Linked DNA regions of Phreatobacter stygius. The protein of the gene in region 2 interacts with the protein of the main gene of each other region in a pairwise test. Links are inferred from orthologs where the notes say so. Each region holds a gene or a part of one and is shown on either strand. Other genes may lie near its edges. The genes, in order: dnaA and E8M01_RS29770.

Evidence for each region.
Region 1: the proteins of E8M01_RS29770 (region 2) and dnaA interact in binary tests that used the Escherichia coli proteins (3 or more experiments, as listed by UniProt). The link is inferred for Phreatobacter stygius from one-to-one orthologs.

Annotation. Positions count from the first base shown.
Region 1 is NZ_CP039690.1:3,455,543-3,461,543, forward strand. Bases 1-2,909 are described here. They hold dnaA (chromosomal replication initiator protein DnaA), read right to left. Parts: upstream 2,204-2,909; coding sequence 797-2,203; downstream 1-796. Other genes in these bases: E8M01_RS16180 (hypothetical protein), read left to right, coding at 220-669; E8M01_RS16190 (rhodanese-like domain-containing protein), read right to left, coding at 2,361-2,741. Also shown: rpsT (30S ribosomal protein S20), read right to left, coding at 3,541-3,807; E8M01_RS16200 (DMT family transporter), read left to right, coding at 4,021-4,914; E8M01_RS16205 (2-isopropylmalate synthase), read left to right, coding at 5,256-6,001. UniProt on the Escherichia coli protein: Plays an essential in the initiation and regulation of chromosomal replication. Binds in an ATP-dependent fashion to the origin of replication (oriC) to initiate formation of the DNA replication initiation complex once per cell cycle.
Region 2 is NZ_CP039690.1:6,288,218-6,304,927, forward strand. The notes cover bases 6,181-9,098. They hold E8M01_RS29770 (replicative DNA helicase), read right to left. Parts: upstream 8,426-9,098; coding sequence 6,935-8,425; downstream 6,181-6,934. Other genes in these bases: alr (alanine racemase), read right to left, coding at 6,181-6,918; E8M01_RS29775 (outer membrane protein), read left to right, coding at 8,770-9,098. In the rest of the region: E8M01_RS29740 (winged helix-turn-helix transcriptional regulator), read left to right, coding at 98-475; E8M01_RS29745 (SDR family NAD(P)-dependent oxidoreductase), read right to left, coding at 675-1,418; purF (amidophosphoribosyltransferase), read right to left, coding at 1,431-2,960; E8M01_RS29755 (CvpA family protein), read right to left, coding at 3,200-3,808; DNA repair protein RadA, read right to left, coding at 4,367-5,779; more of alr, read right to left, coding at 5,800-6,180; more of E8M01_RS29775, read left to right, coding at 9,099-9,609; rplI (50S ribosomal protein L9), read right to left, coding at 9,736-10,302; E8M01_RS29785 (DUF2232 domain-containing protein), read right to left, coding at 10,333-11,283; rpsR (30S ribosomal protein S18), read right to left, coding at 11,450-11,710; rpsF (30S ribosomal protein S6), read right to left, coding at 11,713-12,231; E8M01_RS29800 (GTP-binding protein), read right to left, coding at 12,536-13,768; fabD (ACP S-malonyltransferase), read left to right, coding at 13,946-14,890; fabG (3-oxoacyl-[acyl-carrier-protein] reductase), read left to right, coding at 14,902-15,639; E8M01_RS29815 (acyl carrier protein), read left to right, coding at 15,838-16,077; fabF (beta-ketoacyl-ACP synthase II), read left to right, coding at 16,194-16,710. UniProt on the Escherichia coli protein: The main replicative DNA helicase, it participates in initiation and elongation during chromosome replication. Travels ahead of the DNA replisome, separating dsDNA into templates for DNA synthesis.

The DNA.
Region 1 (6,001 bases), 2.8 Mb from region 2 along the record:
GTGCGCTGCACATGCGAACAGCTTTCAACCCCGGTTTGGCCGATTGCGCAAGCGCCGCTTCGCCGGTTGCGGCATTCCGGGCTGATTTCGTCGGAATCAACGGCTTGCGCGGGTCGGCTGCGCGGTCTCGGCATGCCGCCGAGCCTTGAATTGGCCACTGAAAGAGAGAAGAATCGCTTGGTAATTTTGCATGCCACCGGCCGGTGGGAGGAGTTCGTCATGTCTTTCGTCATGTCCAAGGAATGGCTTGAACGGCAATTGCGGGCGTCGCGCCGTTGCGCGGGGCCCGGTCTCTTGGCTCTCGCAGCCGCGGTCGCGGTCGTGCCGCTCCTGCTGACCGCGCCGGCTTCCGCCGATCGCTTTGGTGGTGCGCCTGGAGGCGATCGGTTCCAGATCGAGGATCCGCGCAACCGGGTGACGGTCTCGGTGCGTACGGTGCCGGTCGGCGCCTTCTGCGTGCGGGCGGTGGAAGCGGTCGGCTATGATCCGAGGCTCAATCAGCGGCTTTACCACGTCCGCTTCAATTCCGGTGTCATGGCGAGCTTGGGCGTCACCGCTTACGAGAACGCACTGTCCAGCGCCCGCACCGAGCGCGATGCCGTGCAGGGGCTGGAATATGCCCAGCGCGACGCCGCGCCGTTCCGGCGCAACCCCGGCGATTGCATCTGAGCGCCGGGACGCACAAGGCCCTGATCGACGACCGCCCGATCGATGGCGGTCTGACGAGCGCAGTCGAGGCGCGCCGGGCATGAGCGGTCGCGGGTGATCCACCCGCGACGCAACATGGCTTTCGGGCTCAGTCGTTGAGCCGGCGCTTCAAGACTTCCACTTCTTCGTTGAGCGCCGGATCCTGGCCGACCAGGCCTTCGATCTTGCGCACGGCGTGCAGTACGGTGGTGTGGTCGCGCCCGCCGAAGCGGCGGCCGATCTCCGGCAAAGACCGGAGCGTCATGGTCTTGGCCAGATACATGGCGATCTGACGCGGGCGGACCACGGTGGCGGTGCGCCGCGACGACAGGATGTCGGAGCGGCTGACATTGTAGTGCTGCGCGACGATCTTCTGGATTTCCTCGATCTTGACCCGGCGCGGCTCGGCGACCCGGACGAGGTCGCGGATCGACCGTTCCGCCATCTCGATCGTCACCGGCTGGTTGGTCAGCCGGTTGGAGGCGAGCAGGCGATTGAACGCGCCGTCGAGGTCGCGGCCGTTCTGGGTCACATGTTTGGCGACATAACCGAGCACGGCAAGGGGCACGTCGAAACCCTGGTGCTGGGCCCTGGCCTGGTTCAGCTTCTGCTTGAGGATGTCGAGCCGGAGGTTCTCGTCGAGCCCGCCGATTTCGACCGTCAGGCCGCCGGCCAGCCGCGAACGGACCCGCTCGTCCAGGTTCTCCAGGTCCGACGGCGGCCGGTCGCCGGCCACCACGACCTGCCGGCCGGCATCGATCAGAGCATTCAGCGTATGGCAGAATTCGGCCTGGGTCTGCTTGCCCTGCAGGAACTGCAGATCGTCGATGATCAAAAGGTCGATATTGCGCAGCGCCTCCTTGAAGGCGATCGCCGTCTGGTTCTTCAGCGAAGCGACGAAGCCGAAGGTGAACTTTTCGGCGGTGAGATAGAGAATGCGCCGGCCGGCGGCCTGGGCGGTTCCGGCAATGGCCTGCAACAGGTGGGTCTTGCCGAGGCCGACGCCGGCATGGATGTAGAGCGGATTGAACAGCACGCTGTCGGTGGTGCGCGACTGGGCGACCTGAAGCGCCGCGGCGCGGGCGAGCGTATTGGACCGGCCCTGCACGAAGCTGTCGAAGGTCAGGCGCGGATCGAGCGGTGAGCCGCCGAGCGCGTCGCTATGGCCATTGATGACGGGAGCCTGGTCGGGCGTGCGGGCGCCGGACTGGATGATCGGGCGGACGCTTTCGGGGGCGGCCTTCGGTTTCAACGGCACACGGTTGGTGACCGCCGAGCGCACCATCATGTCGATACGGATCGGCTGCGCGGCCTCCTCGCTCCAGCGCGCGATGATGCGGTCGCGATAATGATTGTCGATCCAGCTCTTCAGAAAGCGGGTCGGCACCGACAGGCGCACGGCGTCGTCTGCGGCATGATCGATCTCGATGCTCTTGAACCAGCTGTTGAACACGTCCTCGCCGAACTCGGCACGCAGGCGCCGGCGCACCCTTTCCCAAACTGCGCCCGCACGCATGGCGTCGCTCATGGTCTCGGTCTTGTCTTCGGTCAGGTCACGGACAAGTTCGGGGGTGGCGAACACGAGATTCTCCATCGTCGGTATGCGGCAATTAGCAGGGCGAAACGCGGTGATCCTGGTCGAGGATCGGAACGGCAAGAAAGGCGCTAGGCAATCAAGTTTGGATCCAGGGCAATCCGTCGACCTTCCACCCCGCCACACGGCCACGGTGACCGTCGGCGTCGGGAGGGCCTTCAAAGCCACCGGCCACATTGAAACAGCTGACATGGCCGGCATTGGTCATGGCGATGGCGGCAGCCTTCGAACGAACGCCCGACCGGCAGATGAAATAGAGTGGCGCATCCTTGCCGACGCCGCGTTCGGCCAAAACCGCATCCAGCTTGGCGGCGAAATCGGCGTCGATCTTCATGGCCGGAAACACCTGCCATTCGCTGCGGATCGGCTCCTTGCCCGCAGCCTTCAGGTCGGGCAGGCCGACATAGGCCCACTCGGCGGTCGTGCGCACGTCGACGAGCTGGGCCGATGCATCCTGCACCAGCGTTTCCAGGCAAGCCCGCGGCGTTACGTCCCCGGCATATCCGGCATCATTCAAAGACGACATGTGACCCCCATGCGAACGTCATTGCGCCCGCATGCCTCATTCCAAATGGTTCATTCTTGTTCAGGAGATCGATCGCCGCTTAGTCTTGACGCCGCTGCAGCAACCGAACCACGAAGTCTCAACAATTTTTCTAAAGTTTTACCTGGATTATTTTACCCTCGAAGAGGGACAAACTTTCCGGCCCCATCCTTCGATGGGCTGTTACTTCAGATGTTTCGTGAAACTCGAAGTGGCCCCCCCGAGTGCTTTGAACGATACACAGCGCCCCCGGCCTGGGCAACGGATTTCAATTAAGAAATGGTAAATGGCGCGGCCTTGACAGGCTACGCGTTTTCGGCACGCGATGAGCCGGCTTTCAACCCACTGACGAATCGTTGAAATCCGAATCCCGACAAGGTCGACTTGGACGCGGGCGAGACAAAAATTCGCTTCGAACAGAGGTTTTGGGATACCTCCGGGCCGATCGTTGCGGATGCGATACAAACTGTCCCCTCTGCAATCAATTGATATTGCTTACTTTTTTCTGAGAGATCTTGAGCCGGATCACGGTCCCCTGGTTTCGCTTGAAACCAAAAATTTAGGTTGCATTGCTTCTCTCAATGCTGTGGCAAGGCCGCAACGGCTCCCTTACGGAACCCTCTTCTGTGGCGCTCGGCCGGGTGCGGCGCACAACAAAAACCCGGCCGCGAGGCCGGGTTATGTATGTCCTGCAATGGTTGCAGAGAATGAAGCGTCAGGCGCCGATCTTGGCGATCTGATGAGCCAGGCGCGAGACCTTACGTGAAGCGGTATTCTTGTGAAGAACACCCTTCTGGGCCGCGCGCATGATCTCCGGTTCAGCCGCCCTCAGGGCGGCCGTCGCGGCGGTCTTGTCGCCGCTGGCGATCGCCTCGTCGAGCTTGCGCAGGAACGTGCGCATGCGCGAGCGGCGCGACTGGTTCACTGCGGTGCGCCGTGCGATGACACGGACGGCCTTCTTGGCAGAAGCGGTGTTGGCCATGGGTTTCCTGTCCCGGTGGCTGGCGTCGACGGAGTCGCCGCCCGAAGAAAATGAGAGCGGCGGCACGAGGCCGCCACGGAGGGCGGTCTATACGCAAGAGGGTCCCGGTCGTCAACTGCAAACGGGCCGGCCCTGCGAAAATCGCGGGGGACCGGGGGCTGCCGCGCCATTAGAACAAGGGCCCCGGCCTTACCCAGGCGCATTCGAGACCCGATGGCCCAGTCGTCTCCCCGCAATTTTGGCATGGTCGTCTTCTGGATGGCCGGCTCGCTCCTGTCCTTCTGTGCGGTGGCCATCTCCGTGCGAGAGCTCAGTGCCAGACTGACCGTGTTCGAGATCCTGGCACTGCGCAATATCGGCGGCCTGGTCATTCTCGGCGTCATGGCGCTGGTCGCCCATGACCCCGGCATGCGCCTGAAGCCGGCCAAGCCGTGGATCCATATCCTGCGCAACGGTCCACATTTCGCTGGCCAGGGGCTCTGGGCCTATGGCCTGACGGTGCTGCCGCTGACCACGGTGTTCGCCATCGAGTTCACCACGCCGGCCTGGGTCGCGGTCTTCGCGGTCATCTTCCTTGGCGAGCGGATGAACGCCTCGCGCCTGGTCGCGCTGATCCTCGGCTTTCTCGGTGTCCTGGTGATCCTCAGGCCCGGCATGGACAGTTTCCGCCCCGAGGCGCTGCTGGTGGCCGCCGCCGCGGTCTGTTTCGGCATCCAGATCACCACCACCAAGTTTCTCACCGGCTCGAATTCGACCTGGACCATCCTGTTCTGGATGAACCTGATGCAATTGCCGCTGAATCTCGCCGCCGACGTGGCGATCGGCCAGCCGCTGTTCTTCCTGACCAAGCTCGACCCCGGTCTCTGGCTGCCGGTCGCCGGTATCTGCGTCTGCGGCCTGACCGCGCACTATTGCCTGACCAACGCCTTCCGTCATGGCGACGCCATTGTCGTCATACCGATCGACTTTCTGCGCGTGCCGCTGATCGGGCTGATCGGCTGGCTGATCTATGCCGAGCAGCCCGAGCTTGCCGTCCTGATCGGCGCGGCCGTCGTCGTCACCGGCGTTCTCATCAATATCTACGCTGAATCGCGCGCACGCACGTGAGGCCCGGGTGATCCAGGTGGCGGCCGGATCGCGCAGCGCCATTGCCTTGCCCCTTGCATCGGTCCCCCGGATCGGTTACGCAGGACATCAACTGCGGCACGGGCCGCATCTGTCGAGGGTGATTTTCGTGCCGATCGCGCGTGCTCAAGCACCGGTCCGCATTCGCGCATTCTGCGCCACCCCCTCGCTTTCGCTCCTTCTGCTTATCTGCCCCTGAGCACCGACAGGGCCATCAGGCCTTGGCGCTCAGGGGAAAATCGCCGCACCCGAACCATCGGGCCCGCGATGTCTTGCGCCTGCGGGCGCAGCCGCCGGCCAAGCCGCTGAGAAGGACCAAAGCCATGACGACGTCACCCAAGGACCGCGTCTTGATCTTCGACACGACGCTGCGCGACGGCGAGCAGTGTCCCGGCGCCACCATGACGCTGGACGAGAAGCTGCAGGTCGCCGACCTGCTCGACGAGATGGGCGTCGACATCATCGAGGCCGGATTTCCGATCGCCTCGAACGGCGATTTCGAAGCCGTCCAGGCGATCGCCGGGCGGATCAAGAATGCCACCGTCGCAGGCCTTGCCCGTGCCGGCATGGCCGATATCGACCGGGCGGGCGAAGCGGTGCGTCACGCCGTGAGGCCGCGCATCCACACCTTCCTGTCGACCTCGCCCGTGCATATGAAGCACAAGCTGCAAAAGGAGCCGGATCAGGTCCTGGAGATGGTCATCGCCTCGGTGGCGCGCGCCCGCAACCATGTCGGCGATGTCGAGTGGTCGGCCGAGGACGGCACCCGCACCGAGCACGACTTCTTGTGCCGTTGCGTCGAGGCGGCGATCAAGGCCGGTGCCACCACCATCAACATCCCCGACACGGTCGGCTATACCGCGCCGCACGAATACAAGGCGCTGTTCGAGATGGTCCGCGCGCGCGTGCCGAATTCCGACAAGGCGGTGTTCTCGGTGCATTGCCACAACGACCTCGGCATGGCCGTGGCCAATTCGCTCGCCGGCGTCGAAGGTGGCGCCCGCCAGATCGAATGCACCATCAACGGCATTGGCGAGCGGGCCGGCAATGCCGCGCTCGAGGAAATCGT
Region 2 (16,710 bases):
TCCATATGGTAGTAACCGATGGATACCAAGTGCGCGTGAAGCATCGACCTGTAAAGAAGGCACTTTCAGGTCACGTGGTCACCCCGGAGGAACCGTCTTGCGCGACCCCAATGTTTTCGACGGCAAATGCCCGACCCGCGTGGTGCTCGACCGCGTCGGCGACAAATGGGCGGTGCTGATCCTGCTCCTGCTCGCCAGCGAGCCCCTGCGCTTCAACGAATTGCGCCGGCGGATCGACGGCATCTCGCAGAAGATGCTGTCGCAGACGCTGAAGAGCCTGGAGCGCGACGGCCTGGTCGGCCGCAAGGCCTTCGCGACCGTGCCGGTGACCGTGGAATATTCGATCACCGAGCTCGGCCGGACGCTCTATTCGGCGGTCGACAGCCTGCGCCTCTGGGCCGAAACCCACCTTGCCGACGTCGTGGCGGCGCAGCAGCGTTACGACGGGACCGAGGGCTTGTCGCAGGCGGCGTGAGGCCAGCACGTCGTCACGCGTCAACCCTCGCCCACGTCTTCTTGGGGTGTGGGTGCCGGCGGAGCCGGCGGGTGAGGGTGGTTGCGTCGATGCGCGACGCGCATTGCGCACCGAAATGATGGGCGGGCCCTTTTCAGACCCTCACCCGGCCGCTCCGCGGCCACCCTCTCCCGCAAGCGGGCGAGGCTTTGCGCACGCCTCAGGCCGGTTCCTGGAACGCTTTCAGCGTCTTGGTCGGATAGTCGTAGATCTTGCCGGTTTCGGTCACGTCGGGCAGGCAGAGCGCCAGAATGGCGCGCGCCGGGCCTTCCGGGCCCTCCAGCGTCGCCGGGTCCTCGCCGGGCATGGCCTGCGCCCGCATGCTGGTGCGGATCGGGCCCGGATTGAACAGGTTGACCCGGATCGGGCTGTTCTCGGTCTCCGCCGCATAGGTCAAAGCCAGCGAATTGAGCGCTGCCTTGGTCACCGAATAGGGGCCCCAGAACGGCCGGTTGCGCCACGACGCGCCGGACGAGACGAAGACCGCGCGGCCGGCATCGGATTGCTGCAGCAGCGGATCGAACGAACGTATCAAGCGCCATTGCGCGGTCAGGTTAACCGCGACAGTGTGATCCCATTCCTTCGGCGTGATATGGCCGAGCGGCGAGATCGGCCCGAGAATGGCGCCGTTCGCCACCAGCACGTCGAGCTTGCCCCAACGCTCATGGATGGCGAGCCCGAGGCGATCCAGGCCATCGCCGTCCTTGACGTCCAGGGGCACCAGCGTCGCCGATCCGCCGATCTGGCGGATCGCATCGTCGAGCGTCTCCAGGCCGCCCTGGGTGCGCGCCACGGCCACCACATGGGCGCCGGCCGCGGCGAGCAGCAGGGCGGTCTCGCGCCCGATGCCGCGCGAGGCTCCGGTGATGCAGGCCACCCGGCCTGAAAGGGGCTTGTCGGTCATGGAAATGGCGTCTCAGCTCGCTTCGGCGAGCAGCGAGAGCTGCTTGGCGCTTTCGCTGACCAGGTCGGTGATCGGCGTCGGGTAGTCGCCGGTGAAATAGTGGTCGGTGAACTGCGGCTGCACCGGGTCGCGGCCCGGTTCGCCGAGCGCCCGGTAGAGCCCGTCGATCGAGATGAAGGCGAGCGAATCGACCCCGAGATAGACCTTCATCTCCTCGAGCGACATGCGCGCCGCCAGGAGCTTGTCCTGGTCCGGCATGTCGATGCCGTAATAGTCGGGAAACTTGATCGGCGGCGAGGCGATGCGGAAATGCACCTCGCGGGCGCCGGCATCACGCATCATCTGGACGATCTTGCGCGAGGTCGTGCCGCGCACGATGCTGTCGTCGACCAGCACGATGCGCTGGCCCTCGACAACCGCCCGGTTGGCCGAATGTTTCAGGCGCACGCCGAGCTCACGCACCGTCTGGGTCGGCTGGATGAAGGTGCGGCCGACATAGTGGTTGCGGATGATGCCGAGCTCGTAGGGGATGCCCGACCGATGCGCGAAGCCGATCGCCGCCGGCACGCCGGAATCGGGCACCGGCACCACCACATCGGCTTCGACCGGCGCTTCGCTGGCCAGGGTCGCGCCGATCTGCTTGCGCAGGCCATAGACATTCTTGCCGTCGACGATCGAGTCCGGCCGCGCGAAATAGACATATTCGAAGATGCACGGGCGCGGCTTGCGCTGCGGGAACGGAATGATCGATTCCAGGCCCTGGTCGGAAATGACCACGACCTCGCCAACGGCGACCTCGCGCACGAAGCGTGCGCCGATGATGTCGAGCGCGCAGGTCTCGGAGGTCAGGATATATTTGCCGCCGAGCTCGCCGATCACCAGCGGCCGGATGCCGAGCGGGTCGCGGGCACCGATCAGTTTCTTGTTGGTCATGCCGACAAAGGCATAACCGCCCTCGATCTGGCCGAGCGCGTCGATGAACCGGTCGGTGAAACGGTTGCGCCGGGAACGGGCGACCAGGTGCAGGATGACTTCGGTGTCCGATGTCGCCTGGTAGATCGCGCCGTCGGCGATCAACCGGCGGCGCAGAGTCAGGCCATTGGTCAGGTTGCCGTTGTGGCAGACCGCGAAACCGCCGGTCTCGAGCTCGGCGAACAGCGGCTGGACGTTGCGCAGAATGGTGCCGCCGGTGGTCGAATAGCGGGTATGGCCAATGGCCGATTGGCCGGGCAGGCGTTCGATCACTTCGCGCTTGGAGAAATTGTCGCCGACCAGGCCGAGCCGACGTTCCGAATGGAACCGGGCGCCGTCGAACGACACGATGCCGGCGGCCTCCTGGCCGCGATGCTGCAGGGCGTGCAGGCCGAGCGCGGTCAGCGCCGCGGCATCCGGATGGTTGTGGACACCGAAGACGCCGCATTCCTCATGCAGCCGGTCTGCTTCACTGTCGAAGGCCCCGTCATCCAGGGTCTGGGGGTCGAAGTCCTCGCGCTGATGCTCCAGGTCCGCCTCGTGGAGGCGCACCTCCAGGGATCGCGTCATGGTGTCCTCGTCCAAGAACGACATCGCCGGGGCCCGGAAGCGGGCGCCGGTTCGATCTCGTGGCCAACAGAAATACGGGCCCCGATTCGATCCGGATCGATCGCATCAGCGTCCCGAAGGCTCCGATCGTCGCCCCGTCACGTCATATGCGGGGCGATGCGCCGGTTAGAAAGTCCTTTCCACCCCATGCACGGCGGCCATGCGCCGCCCGAACAGGCTTTTATCGCCAAGTCATCGCCCTATGGGCGACGCGGCTGCGGCTGGGCCGGCGGCGCCGCGGGAGCCGTTCCCGGTGCGGCCGGCGGCGCCGCGGCATCGGCGGCGGGCTGCTGCGAGCGGTTCAGCCGGCGCAGAATATCCGAACCTTCGATGTCCTGCGGCAATTTCTCGATCAGCCAGTCCTTGGTGCTGTCGAGCAGCGCGTAAGACTTGGCCTTGGCGACCCAGTCCGGCCGGTTGGTGTTGGGCACCAGCCAGGTGAAGAAGGCGAAGGCGACCACCACGATGACCAGCCCGCGGGCCAGGCCGAAGGCAAAGCCGAGGGTGCGGTCGAGCACGCCGATCTTGGAGTCGAGAATGGCGTCGGAGATGCGAATGGTGATCAGCGAGACGACCACCAGCACGGTCAGGAACACGCCGGCGATGACGATCGCCTTGGCCGCCAGTTCGTTCGACACCTGGGTCTGGGCGAGCGGCAGCAGCCGCGGGAAGGCCCACCACGTGGCGAGCGCCGCCAGGCCCCAGGAGGCGATCGACAGAACCTCGCGGACGAAGCCACGGACCATCGCGAGCAAAGCTGAAATCAGCATGATCACGGCGAGGCCAATGTCGAGATAGGTGACCGGCATCGGGGAGGGCTCCGGGCAAGCAAAATGACTGACGCGAGTCGCAACAGGCCGCGCGATCACGCGCTTATAGCGAGGCATGCGGCTGCCGTCACCCCGTCAACCACAGGCAAATCGCGCCGGTAATCCAGCCGCCTGATCGGTGGCGTTGCAGGTCCATCCGGCATTCCGATGGACCGCTGATCCCGGACCCGTGCCGGCAAGCGCATGTGAGCCGGCCGGCACGTCTCGTCTTGGCCAGGCTCGTCCCGGCCATCCACGAATTCAGCCCGGTTGTTCCCGTGACGGATCCTTACGGGCCTGCGCCGCGGCCGCCGCAAGGCCGGCAAGTCGTGGATGCCCGGGACAAGCCCGGGCAAGACGATGTGGGGCTCGCGCTGTCCTGGCCTGCTGGTCTACGCGACCGGCGATCCGGTGTGCTTCCGTCGACGCCGCTTCTCGTCTTGGCCGGGCTTGTCACGGCCATCCACGCATTCAGCCCAGGCGCTCCCGTCGCAGATCCCATCGGATCCGCGCCCCGGCCGCCCTGACCTCGAAGCGGTAATCTCAAAGCCGAGCCGCCTATTCGTTCGCGACGGCCTTGGGTTTGCGCGCGCCGACGCCGGAGGCGGCGATGTCGGCGACCAGCGTCGAAAGGTTGTTGACCGATTGGGTGCCGAGCCCCGGCTCGCCGGCTTCGCCGCGCGCCACTTCCGGCACCACGGCCCTGGTGAAGCCGAGCTTCTTGGCCTCTTTCAGCCGCGCCGCGGCCTGCGCCACCGGCCTGACCGCGCCGGACAGGCTGACCTCGCCGAAATAGACCGCGTCGGCCGGCATCACCGCGCCGGTCAGCGACGACACCAGGGCCGCCGCCACCGCCAGATCGGCCGCCGGCTCGGCGATCCGCAGCCCACCGGCGACATTCAGGTAGACGTCATGGCTGCCGAGCCGGACGCCGCAATGGGCATCGAGCACCGCCAGCACCATGGACAGCCGCGCCGGGTCCCAGCCGACCACGGCGCGCCGCGGCGTGCCCAGCGTCGAGGGCGCGACCAGTGCCTGGATCTCGACCAGCACCGGCCTGGTGCCCTCCATGCCGGCAAAGACCGCGGTTCCCGGCGCGCCGAGGTCGCGGCCGGCGAGGAACAGTTCCGACGGGTTCGGCACCTCGCGCAGGCCCTTGCCGGTCATCTCGAACACGCCGATCTCGTCGGTCGGGCCGAAGCGGTTCTTCACTGCGCGCAGGATGCGGAAATGATGGCCGCCTTCGCCCTCGAAGCTCATCACCGCGTCGACCATGTGCTCGACCACGCGCGGGCCGGCGATCTGGCCGTCCTTGGTGACATGGCCGACCAGGATCACCGCCGCGCCGGACTTCTTGGCGTAGCGGATCAACACCTGGGCGGCCGAGCGGACCTGGCTGACCGTGCCCGGCGCGCTCTCGACCTTGTCGGTCCACATGGTCTGGATCGAATCGATCACCACCAGCCGCGGCGTCGGCCCTTCCGACAGGGTGGCGACGATATCCTCGACATTGGTTTCGGCCGCGAGCTCGACCGGCGAGGCGGTCAGGCCGAGCCGCTCGGCGCGCAGCCGGACCTGGTCGACCGCCTCTTCGCCGGAGATATAGACGACCCGGTGGCCCATGCGGGCGAGCCGGGCCGAGGCCTGGATCAGCAGCGTCGACTTGCCGATGCCGGGATCGCCGCCGATCAGGATGACCGAACCCTTGACCAGTCCGCCGCCGAACACCCGGTCGAGTTCGCCGACCTGGGTTTCGGTGCGCGGTGCCTGATCGCCGACGCCGTCGAGGCCGGCCAGCGCGAAGGTGCGGCCCTTCTTGGCCGAGCCTTTGGCCGGCGTCCCGCCGACGCCGGTGCCGACATTTTCCTCGGCGATCGTGTTCCAGGCGCCGCAGCTCTCGCATTTGCCCTGCCAGCGGCCATAGCTGGCACCGCAGGACTGACAGACGAAAGACGTGATGTTGCGCGCCATGGAGCCTGCTGGAGCTGGAATCAGCCTCCGGTATAGCGCCTGTTATAGCGCCGCCCAAGGCTGGTCAGCACCTCGTAGCCGATCGTGCCGGCGGCCTCGGCGACGTCGTCGACGCCAATCCCGTCGCCGATCAGGGTCACCGTGTCGCCAGGCGCCGCCTGGCCGGCATCGGTCACGTCGATGGCGATCAGGTCCATCGAGACGCGCCCGGCGAGCCGGCAGGTCACGCCATTGACCCTGGCATAGGCTCCGGCCTGATGGTTGGTGGTGCCGGCTGAGCGCAGATAGCCGTCGGCATAACCGACCGAGACGATGCCGATGCGGCTCGGCCGCGACGCGCTCCAGGTCGCGCCGTAACCGACCGTGTCGCCGGCGCGCACCTCGCGCACCTGCACCAGCGGCGCGTCCAGGCGGACCACCGGCTCGAGCGGCGCACGGTCGGCCCGGTAGCGGGCGCCGTAAAGCGCGACGCCCGGCCGGGCGAGGTCGTGGCGCGCCGCGCTCATCGTGCAGCCGGCGGAATTGGCGAGCGAGCCGGGCACGCCCGGGAACAGCCCGCGCACCTGGGCGAAGCGGTCGACCTGCCTTGCCGTCAGCGGGTGGCCGGGTTCGTCGGCGCAGGCGAAATGGCTCATCAGCAGCGCCGGCTCGAAGGCCAGCGCATGAGGTCCGGGCTCGGCCAGCAGCGCCGCCTCGGCCAGGTCCAGGCCGAGCCGGTTCATGCCGGTATCGACATGAATGGCGGCCGGCCAGCGCCTGGCCGTCTGGCTGCAGAAGGCGCTGAACCGCTCGATATCGTCACGGCTGCCGAGCACCGGCCGCAGCTGGTGGTCGGCATAGGTTGCGAGCGCCTCGCCGAACAGGCCGTTCAAGACGTAGATGGCGGCCGACGGCAGCACGGCGCGCAACCGCCGGGCTTCCGAGAGATGAGCCACGAAGAATGTGCGGGCGCCGGCGGCGGCCAGCGCCGGACCGGCCGCCTCGATGCCGATGCCATAGGCATCGGCCTTGACCACGGCGGCGCATTCCGCGCCGGCGGTCATGGCGGCGAGCGCCTGGTAATTGCGCTTGAGGGCGCCGAGATCGACGGTCAAGCGTGCGCCGGCCTCGTCGGCCGGAACGTCGGACATGCCGCTCATGGTGCTATTCCAGCCCTTATTCCAGCCTCTGGGGCAGGTGGTCCTCTTCGGCGAGATCCGAGAACCGCGTCACGTTCGCCTCGAACTGCAAGGTCACCGTGCCGGTCGGGCCGTGACGCTGCTTGCCGATGATCACCTCGGCCTTGCCGTGCAGCCGGGCCATCTCGTCGCGCCACTTGATATGCTCTTCGGTGCCCGGTTTCGGTTCGCGGTTCTGAATATAATATTCCTCGCGGAACACGAACATGACGGCGTCGGCGTCCTGCTCGATCGAGCCCGATTCGCGAAGATCGGCGAGCTGCGGACGTTTGTCGTCGCGCGATTCGACCTGGCGCGACAGCTGCGACAGCGCCAGGATCGGCACGTTCAGCTCCTTGGCCAGCGCCTTCAGGCCGGTGGTGATCTCGGTCAGTTCCTGCACCCGGTTCTGGTTGTTCTTCGACGAACCGGACAGGAGCTGGAGATAGTCGACCACCATGAAATCCAGGCCGCGCTGACGTTTCAGGCGGCGGGCGCGGGCGGTCAGCTGCGAGATCGACAGGCCGCCGGTGTCGTCGATGTAGAACGGAATGGCCTGGATTTCGCGCGCCGCCTCGGTCAGCCGGTAGAACTCGTCTTCCTGGATGTCGCCGCGGCGGATCTTGTAGGAGGAAATCTGCGCCTGCTCGGCCACGATACGGGTGGCGAGCTGGTCGGAGCTCATTTCCAGCGAGAAGAAGCCGACAATGCCGCCATTGGTGGTTTTGTGCGTGCCGTCGGCCTCGACCTCGAACCTGTAGGCCTTGGCGATATTGAAGGCGATATTGGTGGCGAGCGCGGTCTTGCCCATGGCCGGGCGGCCGGCCAGCACGACGAGGTCGGAGGGCTGCATGCCGCCGAGCGTCTTGTCGAGGTCGCGCAGGCCGGTGGAAATGCCCGAGAGGTGGCCGTCGCGCTGGTAGGCCTGGCCCGCCATGTCGAGGGCCCGCGCCACCGCGTCGGTGAAGCGCTGGAAGCCGCCGTCATAGCGGCCGGTCTCGGCCAGCGCGAACAGGTTGCGCTCGGCATCCTCGATCTGCGTGCGCGGCGGCATGTCGACGGGCGCGTCATAGGCGACATTGACCATGCCTTCGCCGATCTGGATCAGATCCCGGCGAATCGCCAGGTCATAGATCGAGCGGCCATAATCCTCGGCATTGATGATGGTGGTGGCTTCACCGGCCAGCCGCGCCAGATATTGGACGATCGTCAATCCGCCGATGTCGATATTGGGATCGAGGAAGGTCTTGAGCGTGATCGGCGTGGCGAGCTTGCCGCTGCGGACCAGCGAGGCGGTGGTCTCGTAGATCTTCTGGTGCAGCGGGTCGAAGAAATGTTTCGAATCGAGGAAGTCGGCAACCCGGTAGAACGCCTCGTTGTTGACCAGGATCGCGCCCAGCAGCGCCTGCTCGGCCTCCATGTTCTGTGGCGCCTGGCGAAACGTCAGGTCGGTGGAGCCGACAGGCATCAGGGCGGGCAGGGCGGCCATTGCGTTTCAGACTTCGGCTGGAGAGTTCAGGGGACCCCGTCTCTAGCAGGCTTGGGACCAGCCCGCGCGAAGCGTTTTTTGGCGGCGGTCGGTGAGACCGCAATGTCCCCGATTCTCACAGGTCCGGAAAGGCGAACGCTTTGCCGGTTGACACGCCGCCGGCTTGTTCGCGCCCGGCCCGCCGCGCCCGGTGGCGCAAGCCCTGGGCAAGAAATCGACTCGGACCCCATAGATGTCGCGGCGAAATCACCTTTTTACCTAATACGGAAACCCAACGTTAACTCTGCCATGCGATCCCTTTGCCATCCGCACAAGCGGTTACTCATTCGTGAAGGGGCGCTCCCATGTTCAAGCGTGTCGCATTACCCATGGTCGCCCTAGCGGCCTTCACAGCGGTCGGGGCTCAGGCGGCCGACCTCGGCGGAGCAGCGCTCCGAGGCTCGGAAGTCATTGCTGCTGCTCCGAGCTATGTCGACAAATGGAGCGGCTTCTATATCGGCGGTCAGGTCGGCCTGCAGTCGCAGCGCAATTGGGGTTCGCATAGCGACGCCACCGGCGCGCAGCGGCCCGATGGCAATGGCGTGATGCATTACGACTTCGACTACGACTATGCCAATACGCGCTTCAGCTACGGTCTCCATGCCGGCTATCAGCGCCTGTTCAATCAAGTGCTGTTCGGCATCGAAGCCGACTTCGAAGGCCCGATGGGTGCGATCCAGTCGTCCTGGTACAATTCCAATCCGGATTTCGGCGTCGGCAACCATTATCAGCAGCGCCTCCAGTCCAACTGGCAAGGCTCGGTCCGCGCCCGTCTCGGCTGGACCCATCACAAGACGCTGTTCTACATGACCGGCGGTCTTGCCTTCGCCAACTTCAAGGCCTGTACCGTTCTCGATGATTGCCAGGGCTTCGTCGGCCATGTCGTGAAATACAACTCGACGCGTTTCGGCTGGACCATCGGCGCCGGCATCGAGCACAAGTTCTCCTATAACTGGTCGGCCCGTCTCGAATATCGCTACACCAATTACGGCTCGAAGAGCTGCCTGGCCACCGCGGCCTGCTCGATCAATCCGAATTCGTCCGACATCAACAACCGGATCGAAACCCATGCCATCCGGGTTGGCGTGAGCTACCTGTTCGGTGCGCCGCCGATGGCAGTCGAACCGATCATCGCGCGCTATTGATCCCAAAGTTCGGGGCGAGGGCGCAGTCCAGCGCCCGACGGCCCAAACGAAAAACGCCCGGCTTCGCAGCCGGGCGTTTTGCATTTGGTACCGGCCGCCACCCGGCGGCCGGCTTGATCCGACGGCTCAGGCCTCGGGCTGGCCAGCCTCGCCACCGTCCTGGAAATCTTCCGGATTGAAGGTTTCGAAGGTCGGCTCCTCGGCGCGCTGGGTCAGGTCCTCGCCCTGGGTCTGGCGCTCGGCCTCGCCGACCGAACGGGCGACGTTGACGGTGACATGGGCGTCGACTTCCGGATGCAGCGCGATCGTCACCTTGTGCAGGCCGATGGCCTTGATCGGGCTGTCGAGCTGAATCATCGAGCGCTCGACCGTCACGCCGCCGGCGGTGATCGCCTCGGAGAGATCGCGGGCCGACACCGAGCCGTAGAGATGGCCGGTCTCGCCAGCCTGGCGGATGACCACATAGGTGGTGCCGTCCAGCCGTGCCGCGATGGCCTCGGCATCCTTCTTCAGTTCGAGGTTATGGGCCTCGAGCTGGACCTTCATGGTCTCGAACTTCTTGCGGTTGGTCTCGGTGGCGCGCAGGGCCTTGCCCTGGGTCAGAAGGTAGTTGCGGGCATAACCCGGCTTCACCTTCACCACTTCGCCCATCTGGCCGAGCTTGGCGACGCGCTGCAGCAGAATCACATCCATGTTCAATCTCCTTGTGTTGTCAGATGCATGTCATGTGTTGGAGGGAGCCGAGGGCGGCGCCTGGCGCTTGTCCCTCAGGTTGAAAAGCACGTCGGCGAGACCGGCGAGCGCCACGAAGATCATCGGCCAGCCGATGATGAAGGTGATCGCATAGAGCAGGCCGAGCGCGAAGCCGCGCATGCCCCAGCCGCGGGTCACGTCATGGGCGAGCGCGAAACCGGCGAGCGCGAACACCGCCAGGCCGACCGCCATCACGATGATGCCGACATGGCCGATGACCCCGGGCGCGAAAGACGCCAGCGACCCGGCGAGCAAGGCGCCGGCCATCCAGCGCGGCAGCCGCATCGAGGGCAGGTCCGGCCAGGGCCGCGCAAGCCTGCCGGAGGCGCGCACGATGCGGCCGGCGACGAACAGGTTGAGCGCGGTGACGAAGGTCCAGACGATCGCGGCGGCCACCGGCACGGCGGCGGTCATGAAGGCGGCGAGCGTCGCCTGCGTTTCGGCATCGGCCGAGGTCATCTGGCGCAGCGTCTGGTCGACCGCTGCCCGCAGCGACGCCTGATAGGCGTCGAAATCGAGCCCGAACAGCACGGCCATGCCGAACAAGGTCAAGGCGACGGCGCAAACGCCGATGACCGACAGCAGCAGGCCCGGCGGGCACCATTGAACCGCAGCCGGATCGGCCGCGGTCGGCTGCGGCCGCACGGTGAGCGCCAGATAGGTCAGGATCCAGGCCGGCAGGCCAATCGAAAAGAAGAAGAACAGGCCGAGCTGCGAGCGCAGCGCCAGCGACAGCGCGAGCGCGCCGATGGCACTGGCAAAGCCGCCGGCATAATGGCCCCAGCCGAGGCCTGCGATCAGCACGGGCAGGGCCGCGAAATAGAACAGGACGATAGCCAGCGGGTTCCCCGACGCGAGAGTCGCGAAGAGGAGGGCGGACGCCAGTCCGGCGCCGAAGGCAATGGCGAGGGTCGGTCCCATCGTCAGCTGTCCCGCTCGATCCCGAGGGTTAGGGGGCTTGACCCCAACTTCAGCCGCGACGGGTCATCCGTCCGGCCGACGATCACATAGTTCTTCAGTCGAACCGGCGGGGCGCGGGGCGTCCCGCCGGCAGTCTCATCGGGTGATTACTTAATCACGCCTCTGATTACTTGATCACGTAAGGCAGCAGGCCGAGGAAGCGCGAGCGCTTGATCGCCTGGGCGAGCTCGCGCTGCTTCTTGGCGGACACCGCCGTGATGCGCGACGGGACGATCTTGCCGCGCTCGGAAATGTAGCGCTGCAGCAGACGCACGTCCTTGTAGTCGATGACCGGCGCATTCGGGCCCGAGAACGGGCAGGTCTTGCGGCGGCGGAAGAAGGGGCGGCGCGCGCCACCACCGGTCGATGTCGTCGATGCGGCCGTCATGATCACTCCTCCGTCGCAACAGCTTCGACAACCGGTTCGACATCGCTGCCGTCACGGTCACGGAAACGACGGGGGCCACCGCCACCACCGCTGCGGTCGCCACCGCCGCCGCCGCCAAATCCACGGTCACGACCGCCGAAGCCGCCGCCGCCGCCGAAGCCACGATCGCCGAAGCCGCGCTCGCCGCGGTCATCGCGGTCGCGCTTCTGCAGCATGGCCGACTGGCCCTCTTCGAGAGCCTCGACCTTGACGGTCATGAAGCGCAGGATGTCTTCATTGATCGACATCTGACGCTCCATCTCGGCGACCGCTGCATGCGGCGCGTCGATGTTCATCAGCGTGTAGTGGGCCTTGCGGTTCTTGCGGATGCGGAAGGCGATCGACTTCAGCCCCCAGGACTCGGTCTTGGGAACCGAGCCGCCATTGGCTTCGATAACGTCCTTGTACTGCGTCGCAAGCGCTTCGGCTTGCTGCGCAGTAACGTCCTGGCGTGCCAGGAACACGTGCTCATAGAGAGGCATTCGGCCTGTCTCCTCGTTCGAAATGACGCTTCTTCGGCGCGAAGCCCCTCAAGCCCTGGACAGGCCCGACAGAATTCTCGAAGGCGGAGACACCGGATGACGGGGGATCTAAGAACCCCCTGCAGGCGAACCTGCCACCCGTTCAGCCACCAGCCGATCGAAGCGAAGGCGGCCTTATACGCGAAAATCCAAAGCGTTCAAGGCTAAAGCGTTCACGCGCGGTCTTGACCGGGGAAGACGTGGATGGCCGTGACAGGCACGGCCATGACGCGGTGAAAAACGGAGACGCTCAAGGCAAAACGTCTCACGCAGCCTGGGCCTGGCTGCGCCAGGCCGGGAAGGGATCGGCGCGGTCGGCGTGCTCGGCGGCATCGAACCGGGTGTCGGAGGCGCGGCCGACCAGGCAATCGTCGAGCGCCGCGCGCATGCGCTCCTCATCGAGCCCCGCGCCGATGAACACCAGTTCCTGGCGGCGGTCGCCATAGACCGGGTGCCAGTGGCGCTTCAGCATGGCCCGCCATTCGTCGCTGTCGGGCCAGCGCGCCTTCGGCACCGCGATCCACCAGAAGCCCATGGCGGAGGTGCGGCAGACCGCCCCGGCGATCGACAGTTCGCCGCACCAGTCCGGCCGCGTCGCCAGCCAGAAATGGCCCTTGGCGCGGATCAGCCCAGGCCAGGTCGCCTTCAGGAAGGCGTCGAGGTTCACCGGATCGAACGGCCTGGCGGCCCGATAGACAAAGGATGAAATGCCATATTCCTCGGTTTCCGGCACGTGGTCCTTGAAACCATAGAGCTCCTTGGCCCAGAGCGGATGGGTCTCGGCCGTGTCCTTGTCGAAGCGGCCGGTGTCGAGCACCTCGGCCAGTGCCACCGCGGCGAAATCGGCCGTGATGACCCGCGCGTCCGGATTGAGCGCGCGGACGATCTTTTCGACCAGTGCCTGCTGGGTGGTGTCGACCGAGGAGATCTTGTTGATGATCACCACGTCGGCGAATTCGATCTGGTCGGTCAGGAGATCCGCCAAGGTGCGTTCGTCGCCTTCATCGGCCGTTTCGCCGCGATCGGCCAGGACGTCATGACTGCCGAAATCCCTCAGGAGATTGATCGCGTCGACCACGGTGACCATGCAGTCGAGCCGGGCGATGTCCTCCAGCGCCTCGCCGTCCTCGGAGCGGAACGAGAAGGTGGCGGCGATCGGCAGCGGCTCGGCGATGCCGGTGCCTTCGATCAGCAGGTACTCGTATTTGCCGCTCTCGGCGAGCTGCCTGACCTCGCTCAGGAGGTCGTCGCGCAAGGTGCAGCAAATGCAGCCATTGGTCATCTCGACCAGTTTTTCGTCGGTCCGCGACAGGTTGGCGCCGCCGTCGCGGACGAGGTCGGCGTCGATATTCACCTCCGACATGTCGTTGACGATGACCGCCACGCGCCGGCCTTCACGGTTGTTGAGAATATGGTTCAAGAGAGTGGTCTTGCCGGCGCCCAGAAAGCCGGAAAGCACGGTGACGGGCAGGCGAGGATCGGAACGACCGGCAAGCATGAAGGCTCCTATATATGTAATACTATAACATAACCTAATCACGATGCCCCCGGCAAGTGGCCGGCGAAGCCCTTGTCCAATCGACAGGTTTTCCCGGCATTCGGGCGACTGCTTGCTTGACTCTTGAGCGACCCGATGCGAGTTCGCCGCGACTTTGACGCAGCGCGCGAGGGTTTCATGACCGTTGCTTTCACCTTTCCCGGCCAGGGCAGCCAGGCCGTCGGCATGGGCAAGGCCCTGGCCGACGCCTTTCCCGCGGCGCGTGCGGTGTTCGCCGAGGTGGATGATGCGCTCGGCGAGAAATTGTCGGCGGTGATCTGGGACGGGCCGATCGAGACGCTGACATTGACCGAGAATGCCCAGCCGGCGCTGATGGCGGTGTCGCTCGGCGTCGTCAGGGTGCTGGAAGCCGAAGCCGGACTGAACCTGTCGCGCGACGTCGCCTATGTCGCGGGCCACTCGCTCGGCGAATATTCGGCGCTGGCCGCGGCCGGCAGTTTTTCGATCGGCGACACGGCGCGGCTCCTGCGCATCCGCGGCAAGGCCATGCAGGCGGCAACCCCGGTCGGCGTCGGTGCCATGGCAGCGATTCTCGGCCTGGAGTTCGACGCGGTGGTGGCGATCGCGGCGGAAGCGGCCGAGACCGAGGTCTGTCAGGCGGCCAATGACAATGGCGCCGGCCAGGTGGTGATTTCCGGTCACAAGGCGGCGGTCGAGCGCGCCTGCGAACTGGCCAAGGCACGCGGCGCCAAACGCGCCATTCCGCTGCCCGTATCCGCCCCCTTTCATTGCGCGCTGATGCAGCCGGCCGCCGACGCCATGGCGGCGGCGCTGGCCAGCGTGCCGGCCAAGGCGCCGATGGTGCCTGTTGTCGCCAATGTCCTGGCCCAGCCGATCGCCGATCCCGCCGAGATCACCCGGCGACTGATCGAACAGGTCACCGGTACGGTGCGCTGGCGCGAATGCGTGGCGACCATGGCCGGGCTCGGCGTCACCAGCTTTTATGAGATCGGCGCCGGCAAGGTCTTGTCGGGCCTGGTCAAGCGGATCGCCGAGGGCGCCACCGGCAGCGCCATCGGTTCGCCCGACGATATCGCCGCCTTCAAGGCTTCGCGCGGATAAGAGGTGCTCCCATGTTCGATCTGACTGGCAAGACGGCGCTCGTCACCGGTGCGACCGGCGGCATCGGCGGCGCGGTGGCGGCAGCGCTCCATGCGCGCGGCGCAACCGTTGCCCTGTCCGGCACGCGCCGGGAGAAACTCGACGAACTGGCGGCGGCTCTTGGTGCGCGCGCCCATGTCCTGCCGACCAACCTGTCGTCGATCGAAGAGGTCGAGGCGCTGGTGCCGGCTGCCGACAAGGCGATGGGCGGGCTCGACATTCTTGTGAATAACGCCGGCATTACCCGCGATAACCTGTTCATCCGGATGAAGGACGAGGAGTGGGACCAGGTGATCGCAGTCAACCTGACTGCCAGCTTCCGCCTGACCCGGGCCGCGACCAAGCTGATGATGCGCAAGCGCTGGGGCCGGATCGTCTCGATCACCTCGGTGGTCGGGGTCACCGGCAATCCCGGCCAGGGCAATTATGCAGCCTCGAAAGCCGGCCTTATCGGCATGTCGAAAGCGCTTGCGGCCGAGGTCGCCAGCCGCAACGTGACGGTCAACTGCGTGGCCCCCGGTTTCATCGAAACGGCCATGACGGATGCCCTCAACGACAAGCAGAAGGAGACGATCCTGACGCGTGTTCCGGCGGGTCGGCTCGGCAAGGCGAATGAAATTGCCGCCGCCGTTGTCTATCTCGCCTCGGAGGAAGCGGCCTATGTCACCGGCCAGACGCTCCACGTCAATGGCGGCATGGCCATGATATAATTCATTATTTTGGCGTTTCGGAGGCGCGCTGGCAAAACCTTTAGGCCTGTGTTAGAGAGCCTGACGGTTCGGGCAGGGGGCCTTCCCGAGATGATCCAGATTCACGGCGGAGCGGCCCGCCATCACCAATCTTGAATGCCGCACACCGCGTCCCATCGTGGGCGGTGCCTTATCGTCGGATGGAACGAGGATAAACTTATGAGCGATATCGCTGACCGAGTGAAGAAGATCGTCGTGGAGCAGCTCGGCGTTGATGCCGAGAAAGTGGTCCCGGCCGCGAGCTTCATCGACGACCTGGGTGCCGACAGCCTCGACACCGTCGAGCTCGTCATGGCGTTCGAAGAAGAATTTGGCGTCGAGATTCCGGACGACGCTGCCGAGACGATTCTCACCGTCGGCGACGCGGTGAAATTCCTCGAGAAAGCTGCCAACGCCTGATTTTTCGGGCTGTTGGACTTTAACCAAATGATGTTCGAGGGGCCGGGGAGCGTTGAACGCCTCCGGCCTTTCGTTCAGGAGCTCGGGTGTGGGAAACGGGAACAGGTGAAGCGATGATGCGGCGTGTTGTGGTGACCGGCGTGGGTGTCGTATCTCCGCTTGGATGCGGAGCCGAGACGACCTGGGCAAGGCTCGTCAAAGGCGACAATGCCGCGCGCAAGGTCGAGCACTTCGACGTTTCCGACATCGCCGCCAAGATCGCCTGTATGATTCCGCGCGGCGACGGCACCCAATCGACGTTCAATCCGGACGACTGGATGGAGCCGAAGGAGCAGCGCAAGGTCGATGACTTCATCATCTTCGCCATGTCGGCCGCGACCCAGGCGCTCGATGATGCCGGCTGGCACCCGAAAACCCGCGACGAGCAGATTTCCACCGGCGTTCTCATCGGTTCCGGCATTGGCGGCATCGATGGCATCGCCGAAGCCTCGCTGATCCTGAAAGAGAAGGGCCCCCGGCGGATTTCGCCCTTCTTCATCCCGGGCCGGCTGATCAATCTCGCTGGCGGCTACGTGTCGATCCAGCACGGCCTCAAGGGGCCGAATCATGCCGTCGTCACCGCCTGCTCCACCG